Regions from separate parts of the Psychrobacter sp. JB193 genome, predicted to be linked through region 2. Evidence: predicted binding sites of a transcription regulator. Region 2 holds the regulator's gene; each other region holds the start of a gene.
What was found. Region 2 encodes PhoB, which activates phosphate uptake and scavenging genes when phosphate is short. Its sites were predicted from a motif close to TGTCATNAANCTGTCATAA; they were not measured.

Region 1: the regulator PhoB is predicted to act here: its motif matches at 1,560-1,578, upstream of pstS (phosphate ABC transporter substrate-binding protein PstS).
Region 3: the regulator PhoB is predicted to act here: its motif matches at 1,899-1,917, upstream of CIK80_RS10755 (porin).

Annotation. Positions count from the first base shown of each region.
Region 1 covers NZ_NRGY01000001.1:1,581,364-1,584,655, reverse strand. The annotation lists gene thiC (phosphomethylpyrimidine synthase ThiC) at 1-1,016, opposite strand, end outside; TPP riboswitch at 1,252-1,396, opposite strand; gene pstS (phosphate ABC transporter substrate-binding protein PstS) at 1,651-2,829, shown strand; gene pstC (phosphate ABC transporter permease subunit PstC) at 3,047-3,292, shown strand, end outside.
Region 2 covers NZ_NRGY01000002.1:269,545-272,836, reverse strand. The annotation lists gene phoR (phosphate regulon sensor histidine kinase PhoR) at 1-991, opposite strand, end outside; gene phoB (phosphate regulon transcriptional regulator PhoB) at 1,094-1,798, opposite strand; gene dtd (D-aminoacyl-tRNA deacylase) at 1,924-2,379, opposite strand; gene asd (archaetidylserine decarboxylase) at 2,492-3,292, shown strand, end outside.
Region 3 covers NZ_NRGY01000002.1:687,471-690,762, reverse strand. The annotation lists gene CIK80_RS10760 (CTP synthase) at 1-504, opposite strand, end outside; gene CIK80_RS10755 (porin) at 700-1,761, opposite strand; gene CIK80_RS10750 (malate synthase G) at 2,304-3,292, opposite strand, start outside.

The sequences.
Region 1 (3,292 bases), on a different contig from region 2:
AAGGCTTGATAGATGGGTACCGTCCCAATGGGCACAGGCGAGTTACGAATCAGCCATTCGCGCGTTTCATGAATATGATTGCCCGTTGATAAATCCATGATGGTATCTGCGCCCCAGCGCGTCGCCCATGTCATCTTTGATACTTCTTCGTCGATTGAGGAGCCAAGCGCTGAGTTGCCAATATTGGCATTGATTTTTACCAAAAAATTGCGCCCGATAATCATCGGCTCGGACTCAGGGTGATTGATGTTGTTTGGGATAATAGCGCGTCCTGCTGCCACTTCACTGCGCACAAATTCAGGTGTGATGATTTTGGGTGTATTGGCCCCAAAATTTTCCCCTTCATGTTGGCGTGTATCCGTCAGCTCGTGTTGCTTCTGCGTTTCGCGAATGGCGATGTATTCCATCTCAGGGGTGATGATGCCGCGGCGCGCGTAATACATTTGCGTGACATTGCCTGACAAGCCGTTGCCTGTTTTGGCACGGCGCGGCTTATCAATATGAGCAAATCTTAAGTTGGCGGTACTAATATCACGTGCGCGCGCTTGTCCGTATGAGCTGGATAAACTGTTGAGCTGTTCGGTATCGCCGCGCTCTGCAATCCAGTGTTCGCGCAGTTTTGGTAAGCCACGTGTGAGGTCAATATCGACATTGGGGTCGGTATAAACGCCGGAGGTGTCATAGACATAAAATGGTGGGTTTTTTTCCCAATTCGCCTCATCCGTGCCTTGAATAGGGGTTGGATCAAGAGAAATTTCGCGCATCGGTACTTGAATATCAGGACGCGAGCCTTCGATATAGACTTTACGAGAGGCGGGGAGAATGCGATGAAGGTCACGGGCGTCTTCTTCAAAACGCGCATCACTTGCCGTACGGTGAGCAGGGGTTTTTAGCGCCTCAGATTTTTTATCGGATTTGCTGCTGGTCTCATCTATAGTTGTCGGCTTAACAAGCGCGTCACTATTTGGAGTATGGATTTGAGGGTTTGTCGTTGTCTGAATATTTGAAGGTTTCATATGCTGTCCTAGCGTGTTGGTTTTTGAATAAAATCAACACCGCCAGTAGCTGCGGGGTAAAGCCATGTGATACGAACAAATACAATCAAAAAGCAAACGTACACCCGGAACGAGACGTAGTGAGTCACTAAAAGGTTGATGGACACAAATTATTAGCGCCATACATCGGCAAAAAACCGCTGTTAAACATTGGCAATAATAAAAAGGCATTTCTGCGCGCCCTTTGTACATATAGAACATAGGCTTAAGACTTCCCTGCGTCGGTACTAACCGCATCAGGTTCGGCGGGTGATCTCTCAGCGAATGTATAAAGGCAATTGTTTTAGTAAAGCAAGTTTAATAAAACAGGCCAATATGACACCGCACCCCGAGTCTGTCAGTGTTGTAAATCAACTTCATACTAGCAAAATTCTGTTCTAACGGCTAATGGTATTTGGAGAAAACCTTGGGCTCGAAAAACCATTGCCTTATGTACTGAGCTTATAAAGGCAGATAGAAGGGAACAATGCGCTGTTATGGCCCAAACTAAAAGATTAAAGTCATTGTCATTAAACTGTCATAAAAACTTGTCACTATAGCTCGCATGTCACAAACAATGTTTTTTTGTATCGTTGTCAAACTTTAGGAGTCTTACATGCGTTATTCGTTATTAGCAGTGGCCGTCAGCTGTACCTTAGTACTTACGGCGTGTAACAAATCGACCGATACGACAGAGCCGGCTGCTGATACTAGCAGTAGCGCTGCCGCAACGACTGAAACAACTGGCAATGCAACCACTAGCACAGCATCTGCTGCTACTTCAGGGTTCAAGTCTGCTGAAAACATTGCCATGAACATCACTGGCGCAGGTGCTTCTTTCCCGCAGCCTATCTATGCCAAATGGTCTGCTGACTACAATGCTGATACTGGTGGTCAGGTCAACTACCAATCAATCGGTTCTTCTGGTGGTATCAAACAAATTCAGTCAAAAACAGTCGATTTTGGTGCCTCTGATGCGCCAATGACGCCTGAAGAGCTTGAAGAGTCTGGTCTTATCCAGTTCCCAACCGTTATTGGCGGCGTTGTACCAATTGTCAACATCGATGGTGTTGAGCCAGGCGCGCTAAAATTGGATGGTCAGACATTGGCTGATATTTATCTAGGCAAAATCAGCAAATGGAATGACCCAGCTATTGTAGCCATGAACCCAGATTTGACCCTACCTGATGCGGCCATTACTACTGTTTTCCGTTCAGACGGGTCAGGTACGACTTTTAACTTCACAGATTATCTCGCCAAAGTGTCACCGGATTGGAACGATACCGTTGGTGTTGATAAAACGGTTAAATGGCCAACCTCTGCGACAGGTGCTGGTGGTAAAGGTAACGAAGGCGTTTCAAGTTACGTTAACCGTATGAAAAACTCTATCGGCTACGTTGAGTATGCTTACGCTAAGCAAAACAACATGTCACATACAGCTCTTAAAAATGCTGCCGGTAACTTTGTACAGCCTTCTGCAGAAACGTTTGCAGCGGCAGGTGACATCGATTGGTCAAAGCAAGAAGGCTTTTATAAAGTCATCACCAATTCTGAGACCGCTCAAGCATGGCCAATCGCTGCCGCTACCTTCATCTTGGTACACAAGCAACCAGAGAATCCTCAGCAAGTGGCTGGTGTGTTGAACTTCTTTGATTGGGCATATACCCAAGGCGATGATGATGCCATGGCGTTAGATTACGTTCCTTTCTCTGATACTGCTGTCGCACTATTCAAAGAAAAATGGAATGAAGTGAAAGGTAGTGATGGACAGCCTGTTTATAAGCCTGCTCAGTAATTGACCTACTTTAGAGACTGTTTCATCAATCTCTAAACGCCCTCTCAAACCACTATTCTCCGGTAGCGGTTTGAGAGGTTTTATCACAGTGAGTTTAAGAACGATGTTGGTGGGTTTTCTTTATAGACAGTCCTCACCTATGTTTAAGTTTACTGTGATAAAACCTGCGTAACCTTTCTAACATTTTGACTTGATCCTATTTAACGCTGAGACACTTATGAATGACTTAAGGTCCCAATTGGCCAAACAAAAACGTTACGATACGCTGTTTGTCAATGCAACCAAGGCTTTTGCCATACTGGTACTCCTCTCTTTAGGCGGCATTTTGGTCTCCTTAATTGTCGGCGCATGGCCGAGCATTCAAGAGTTTGGACTTGGTTTTTATACCAGCAATAATTGGGACACGGTTGCCAATGAGTATGGGGCATTAGCACCCATTTACGGCACCTTAGTGACGTCATTT
Region 2 (3,292 bases):
TGGCTTCGTGCTGATACAAAACGTGTTTTACAATAGCGAGACCCAACCCTGTACCACCGGTGGCGCGGCTACGCCCTTTGTCGATGCGATAAAAGCGCTCCGTTAGACGTGCGATGTGCTCTGCTGCAATACCAATACCATTGTCTTCCACGGCAAATCGGCAGCCTTCTGAGGTTTTTGTCCAGCTAATGGTTATATTACCACCCTTGGGTGTGTACTTAATGGCATTGATCACAAGGTTAGATAAGGCGCTGTTTAGGTACATCTCAGAACCATATAACCCATCATAAGTGTCTATCTGCAAATGGATGATATGCCCGTATGCTTGGTTGTATGCTTGCGCATCGTCATACACATGGGTCAGTAGTTTGGTCATATCAATATAGTTGAGCTCGTGAGTTTCTTCGATTTCAATTCGAGACAACAACAATAAATCATTCACAATTCTATTCATACGCGCCGTTTGCTGACTCATAAGCTCAAACCCGCGTCGCCAATGCGGCGGCATGTCTGGCTGATCTGAGAAATTCTCTAAATAGCCCATCATTACAGTTAGTGGAGTACGTAATTCGTGCGAGACATTTGCCACAAAGTCACGACGCATTTCTTCTAAATGCTGCAAGCGTGTCACATCATAGATAATCAGTAATTTTTGGTCACCAAAAGGCGTGAGTTCACATTTCAGGTAGCGTTTAGGATCTTGCCAAGATTCTATGTGTACACCCTCACTGAGAGCCGTAGTGGTCGCTTGATAGTACTGACGAAACTCAGGTACTCGAATGAAATCAAAAATACTTTTGCCTGCATCGCCTACTTGTAGTGACAATAAATCTTGTGCCGACTGATTCCACCACTCCACATTGTCATCTTGGTTGAGCAAAATCACAGCATCTCGTAAAGCCAGTAAGGCGCTTCTGATTTTTGTCAATTGATCCGAGGCGTGTTGGTGAGAAACTGATTCTGATGGACTCTGTTGATTATTTTTTGTCATTATTGTGCTCATTCATCATCCCTACTACTTTTTTGCTGTGTCATCTTAGGTTGTGACTGCCATGAGACTTCTAATTAGGCTAAGTTATATAACTAGGCTAAGCTATATCGGCGCCATGATATTAGAAAATCGATAGCCTGTACCGCGAACGGTCTGTATCAACGTATCACAGCCGTAAGGTCTTAATATGGTACGCAGACGTTTAATATGGACATCGATGGTTCTGTCCTCGATATAGACGTTGCCGCCCCATACTTGATCTAGTAGCTGTGTGCGCGTATAAGCACGCTCTGGATGACTCATAAAAAATGCCAATAACCGATATTCAGTAGGGCCCAATTCAACCACTTTACCCGCTACTGTCACACGTTGACTTCTTGGGTCTAAACTGAGCTTGCCGACTTCGATAGATTTATCACTGCTGAGCGCATTACTACGCCGCAGCACCGCCTTGATTCTAGAGATAAGTTCGCGCGTCGAAAAAGGCTTGGTCATATAATCGTCAGCACCAGCATCAAGACCATGAACTTTGCTGTCTTCTTCGCTCTTTGCCGTCAGCATAATGACGGGTATTTCAGAGAGCAGATCATCGTTTTTTAACATACGACAAAAATCCACGCCACTCTTATCGCCTGGCAACATCCAGTCTAGTAGAATCAGCGCTGGTCTATGATCCACGACTTGTTGATGCGCTTCTGACACATCGGCGGCTTGTAGACTATCAAACCCAGCCATCTCTAGCGTCATGACCACCATTTCACGAATCGCAGGTTCATCTTCAACAATCAAAATTTGCTCGTTATACATACAGCATTCTCAGTGTTAAGTACAAGGTTTAGCACGTAAAAGGCGATACATATTCGCCAGCTTTTATCTATTAAACGGATTAATTGTGACAGCTTGATGACAGTTATTATTCAGTATGACATAAACTACCGGACTTCTAATATGAAGTTTAATGGGCCATCATTGATGCTTTCAACTTGCATGTTAGCACCAAACTGCCCAGTAGCAATGATAGGATGCTGACTCTTTGCATACTCAATCAATTGAGCAAACAGGGCTTGTGCTGCCTCAGGTGCCATCGCCCCACCAAAATCAGGCCTGCGACCTTTGTCGGTTGTGGCCATTAAGGTAAACTGCGATACCAATAACAATCCGCCATTCACTTGCTCGACATTTTTATCCAGTTTACCGACCTTGGCAGGTTCGTCGTTATTCTCAAAAATACGATACGTCAGGATTTTATCAATCATGCGCTGCGCGGTTTGTAGGTTATCATCGTGTCCTAAGCCAATATAAGCCAAAAGTCCATGCTCGATGGCACCGATATTAGACCCTTCAACCACGACACTCGCGCTGCGTACTCGCTGTATAAGTGCTTTCACTCCCTAACTCCTTACAGATTATGGCCATACAATCATACGCTGTCCATGATAAAATATGGCTATTTACTTGCCTATTATTTATTACACCACACTTTATTTTGGTAGCCCTATTATGAATTTATTCACCACCTTACAACAGCTTGTCCCACAACAGAAGCTAAGTAAAGTTGCTGGACGTTTGGCCGCCAGTCGCCATCCTTATGTCAAACGCACTTTTATTCGTAGCTTTGCAAAAGCATATAATGTCAGCTTAGATGAGTATGAGCGCCAAAGCCTCAATGCCTATGAAAGCTTCAATGATTTTTTTACGCGTGAGCTAAAGGAAGACGCTCGTCCTATCGACACCACAGCTAACGGTATTGTAAGTCCCGCTGATGGAGTTATCTCGCAGTTAGGACAGATTAATGACCATAAAATGCTGCAAGCAAAAGGTCGTCATTATGACGTTGGGCAACTGCTTGCTGATAGTGAAGATGGTCGTTATTTTGCTGATGGTAGTTTTGCCACTGTGTATTTAGCGCCCAGCAACTATCACCGTGTCCATATGCCATTTGCTGGTACATTGACCAAAACTCGCTACGTGCCCGGTACCTTATTTTCGGTGAACAATATCACTGCGGCTAATGTCCCTGACTTGTTTGCGCGTAATGAGCGTTTGGTTTGCATGTTTGATACTCAGTACGGCAAAGCGGCAGTGGTGATGGTAGGTGCTATGATTGTCGCTGGTATCGAAACCGTAGCGACGGGCAAAATTGTCCGTACTGATGATGTACAAGAGGCCAATCATGACATGCGCTTCGAAAAAGGCGATGAGCTTGGGCGTTTTTACCTAGGGTCGACGGCGATTGTCATACTACCAAAAGCAGCAAACGCTGACTGGGAGAGTACGATGCAAGCCGATAGTTTTGTAAAA
Region 3 (3,292 bases), 420 kb from region 2:
TCTATTACGACCAAGCTCTACTTGCATTTGACGTACCGCTTCCATAAAAGGTAACGATTCGATGTCACCGACAGTACCACCAATCTCGATGATAGCAATGTCGTAACCTTCACCACTGGCTAAGATTTTATTTTTAATCTCATCGGTGATGTGAGGGATAACTTGTACCGTACCACCAAGATATTCGCCACGACGCTCTTTATTGAGAACATTTTGGTAGATACGACCACTGGTGAAGTTGTTGCTCTTACTCATTTTTGAATGACGTAAAAAGCGCTCGTAATAACCCAAATCTAAATCCGTCTCTGCACCATCTTCGGTGACAAATACTTCGCCATGCTGAAACGGGCTCATCGTACCTGGATCAACGTTGATATACGGATCCATCTTGGTCATTGTGACGGTCACGCCACGTGCTTCTAAGACCGCTGCAAGAGAGGCTGCGGTGATACCTTTTCCTAGTGAGGACACTACCCCACCGGTCACAAATATAAACTTGGTCATAGTATTCTGTCGGTAATTGGTAAAGAAGGATTTTACTAAAAATACGTCATAAAATATAGGGCAAAACACAAACTCTTTAAAACTCTTCGTTTTCAACCCGTCGCTATTATAACGTATTCACTATTGGAAACAGGCATAACAAAAAAAAACTCACCCCGAAGGATGAGTTTTTATAAGCAGATTCTAATGGTTAGATTAGAATTTGTATTCTAGACCAGTACCAACGACAACTACTTCAGCATCGCCTCTAGTAACTACCATACCACTGTCTGTGTTAAGTGTCTTAAGATCATCAGCACTGTTTATACCAGCATAGGCATGCGCAATGATGTTGTCTTTAAAGAAGTACTGACCACCAACAACGATCTGATCTGAATCTGCACCATCCCAACCATTCAAGTTGTTAGTTTTGTTGTACTGTGTATAGATATTTGCTGGACGAGCAAAGTTAGTTAAGCCCATGATAGCGCTAAGAACCAAACCTTTTTCCTTTGTAGTATCACGATCATAATCATAATCAGCTACTTGATACAGAGCACCAACTGTTACAGGCGCTGCGATGTATTTACCTAGATCAACAGTAGCAGTACCACGGATGATATCACCATTGATGTTTTGATCTTTGTCATACGCTACACCAGCAGTGAAGCCTGTGCCTTGATCAAACATAGCAGCAACGCCAAAGCCAGAATTATTATTGAAGTCGTCATCATCAGAGTTGTACATTGCAAACATTTGCAATGGTAGACCATCATACTTAGGCGCAGTCCAAAGAACTGAACTATTGATACGGCTACTATCTGCCATGTTTAACGCTTCAACAACATCGTCTTCCATTTCGTTAGTGCCTAGGTTATCCCAGTAGCCTTGGTTAACAATAACGTTGTTAATTTTGTCTAAGCTAGATTGGTTTTTACCAACACGGAACTCACCAAATTGCTTGTTGTTGATACCTAGATATGTATCACGATTAGAAAACGTTGCATTATCACCATCGATGCTTGTGCCATACTCTAACTGATAGATAACGTCAGTGTTAGCAGTCATGGCTTCAGAACCTTTGAAACCCAAACGTGAAGAATGAGAGTTGATTTCTACTGTATCTTCATCAAAATCATCTCCACCAACAACACGTGAATCAAAGTCAGCGTTCACATAGTCAGCAGCTAAGAATGCTTTACCATAGACAGTCGGAGCTGCATTGGCTGCAGATACAGATAGGGCAGCAACTGCTGTAGCTAAAAGTAGTTTTTTCATGGGGTATCTCCACTTTACAATTTTAGTAATAAGCGAGCTATTATTAGCTGGTGCTCACAATGGTATCGTCACAAATCCTCAAAGATATAATGTGTAACTGGCTACCGAGATTAGTCAGAAACAAGTGTGGCGAAGTTCTATTACAGTAAGATGAAAAAAACCATGACTTACATAACTGGGATTAAAAAAGTAACTGCCATGTAAACTTAGGTCTTTATCGGTCTGTTGCGTAACATCCGTTACCAAACTCATACTTCGAGTACAAGCATAACAACTTTGACATAATTTGCAACATATTTTTTCGCTTTTTAAACTTATCAATTTATCATCGTAAAATTATCACTCAATAATCAAAGCGCCAAAAAAAATCCCTATCCAGTCAACTAGATAAGGATTCTATTGATTAATATTATTACTAATAAATTGAAACCACCTTAACGAATATACCTTACCATCGTAAATAATGCGCTATTTATCTACGAATAAATAGCGCTAACAAAAACGATATATTTTATTATTAGGCGCAATAAAGGGAAATAAGCTTAGCAGTTTGCCTTCAAATCGAGACGAGCTTGATGCAATAGTGGCTCAGTGTAACCACTAGGTTGCGCGCGTCCTTTAAATATCAAATCACAAGCGGCCTTAAAAGCATAAGAGCCATCAAAATTGTCTGCCATTGGTTGATACTCGCTGTCGGTTGCATTTTGCTCATCAACGACTTTGGCCATGCGCTTCATCGTCTCCATCACCTGCTGCTCGCTCACCACGCCATGATGCAACCAGTTGGCAATATGCTGACTTGAGATGCGCAGAGTCGCTCTGTCTTCCATTAGCCCCACATCATCGATATCGGGTACTTTAGAGCATCCAACCCCTTGATTGACCCAGCGTACAACGTAACCCAAAATCCCTTGCGCATTGTTTTCCAATTCTTGCTGTTTTTGCTCTTCTGTCCAATTGGTGTCTTTTGCCAATGGAATGGTCAAGATATCATCCAAACTTGCACGCTCACGCGACTTTAGGCGATCCTGTACGTCAGCAACATTTACTTGGTGATAATGGATACTATGCAAGGTTGCCCCTGTGGGTGATGGTACCCAAGCCGTCGTAGCGCCCGATTGAGGATGCGCCATTTTGGTCTCCATCATCTCTTTCATCTCGTCAGGCTTTGCCCACATTCCTTTACCAATCTGAGCATGCCCCTGTAGACCTGTCTCTAAACCAATGTCGACGTTCCATTGCTCGTAGGCTGGTTGCCAAGCTTGTGATTTCATCTCCCCTTTTGGCACAAATGGACCTGCATTCATACTGGTATGCATCTCATCACCAGTACGGTCTAAAAAGCCTGTATTAATAAAGATTACACGCTCTTTCGCTTGGCGAATGGCCTCTTTTAGATTGACCGTCATGCGGCGCTCTTCATCCATAATTCCAATTTTAAGACTGTGACGTTTTAAGCCTAATAAATCCTCTGAGGCATTAAAAAAATCATTGGCCATTTTGACTTCTTCTGGACCATGCATTTTTGGTT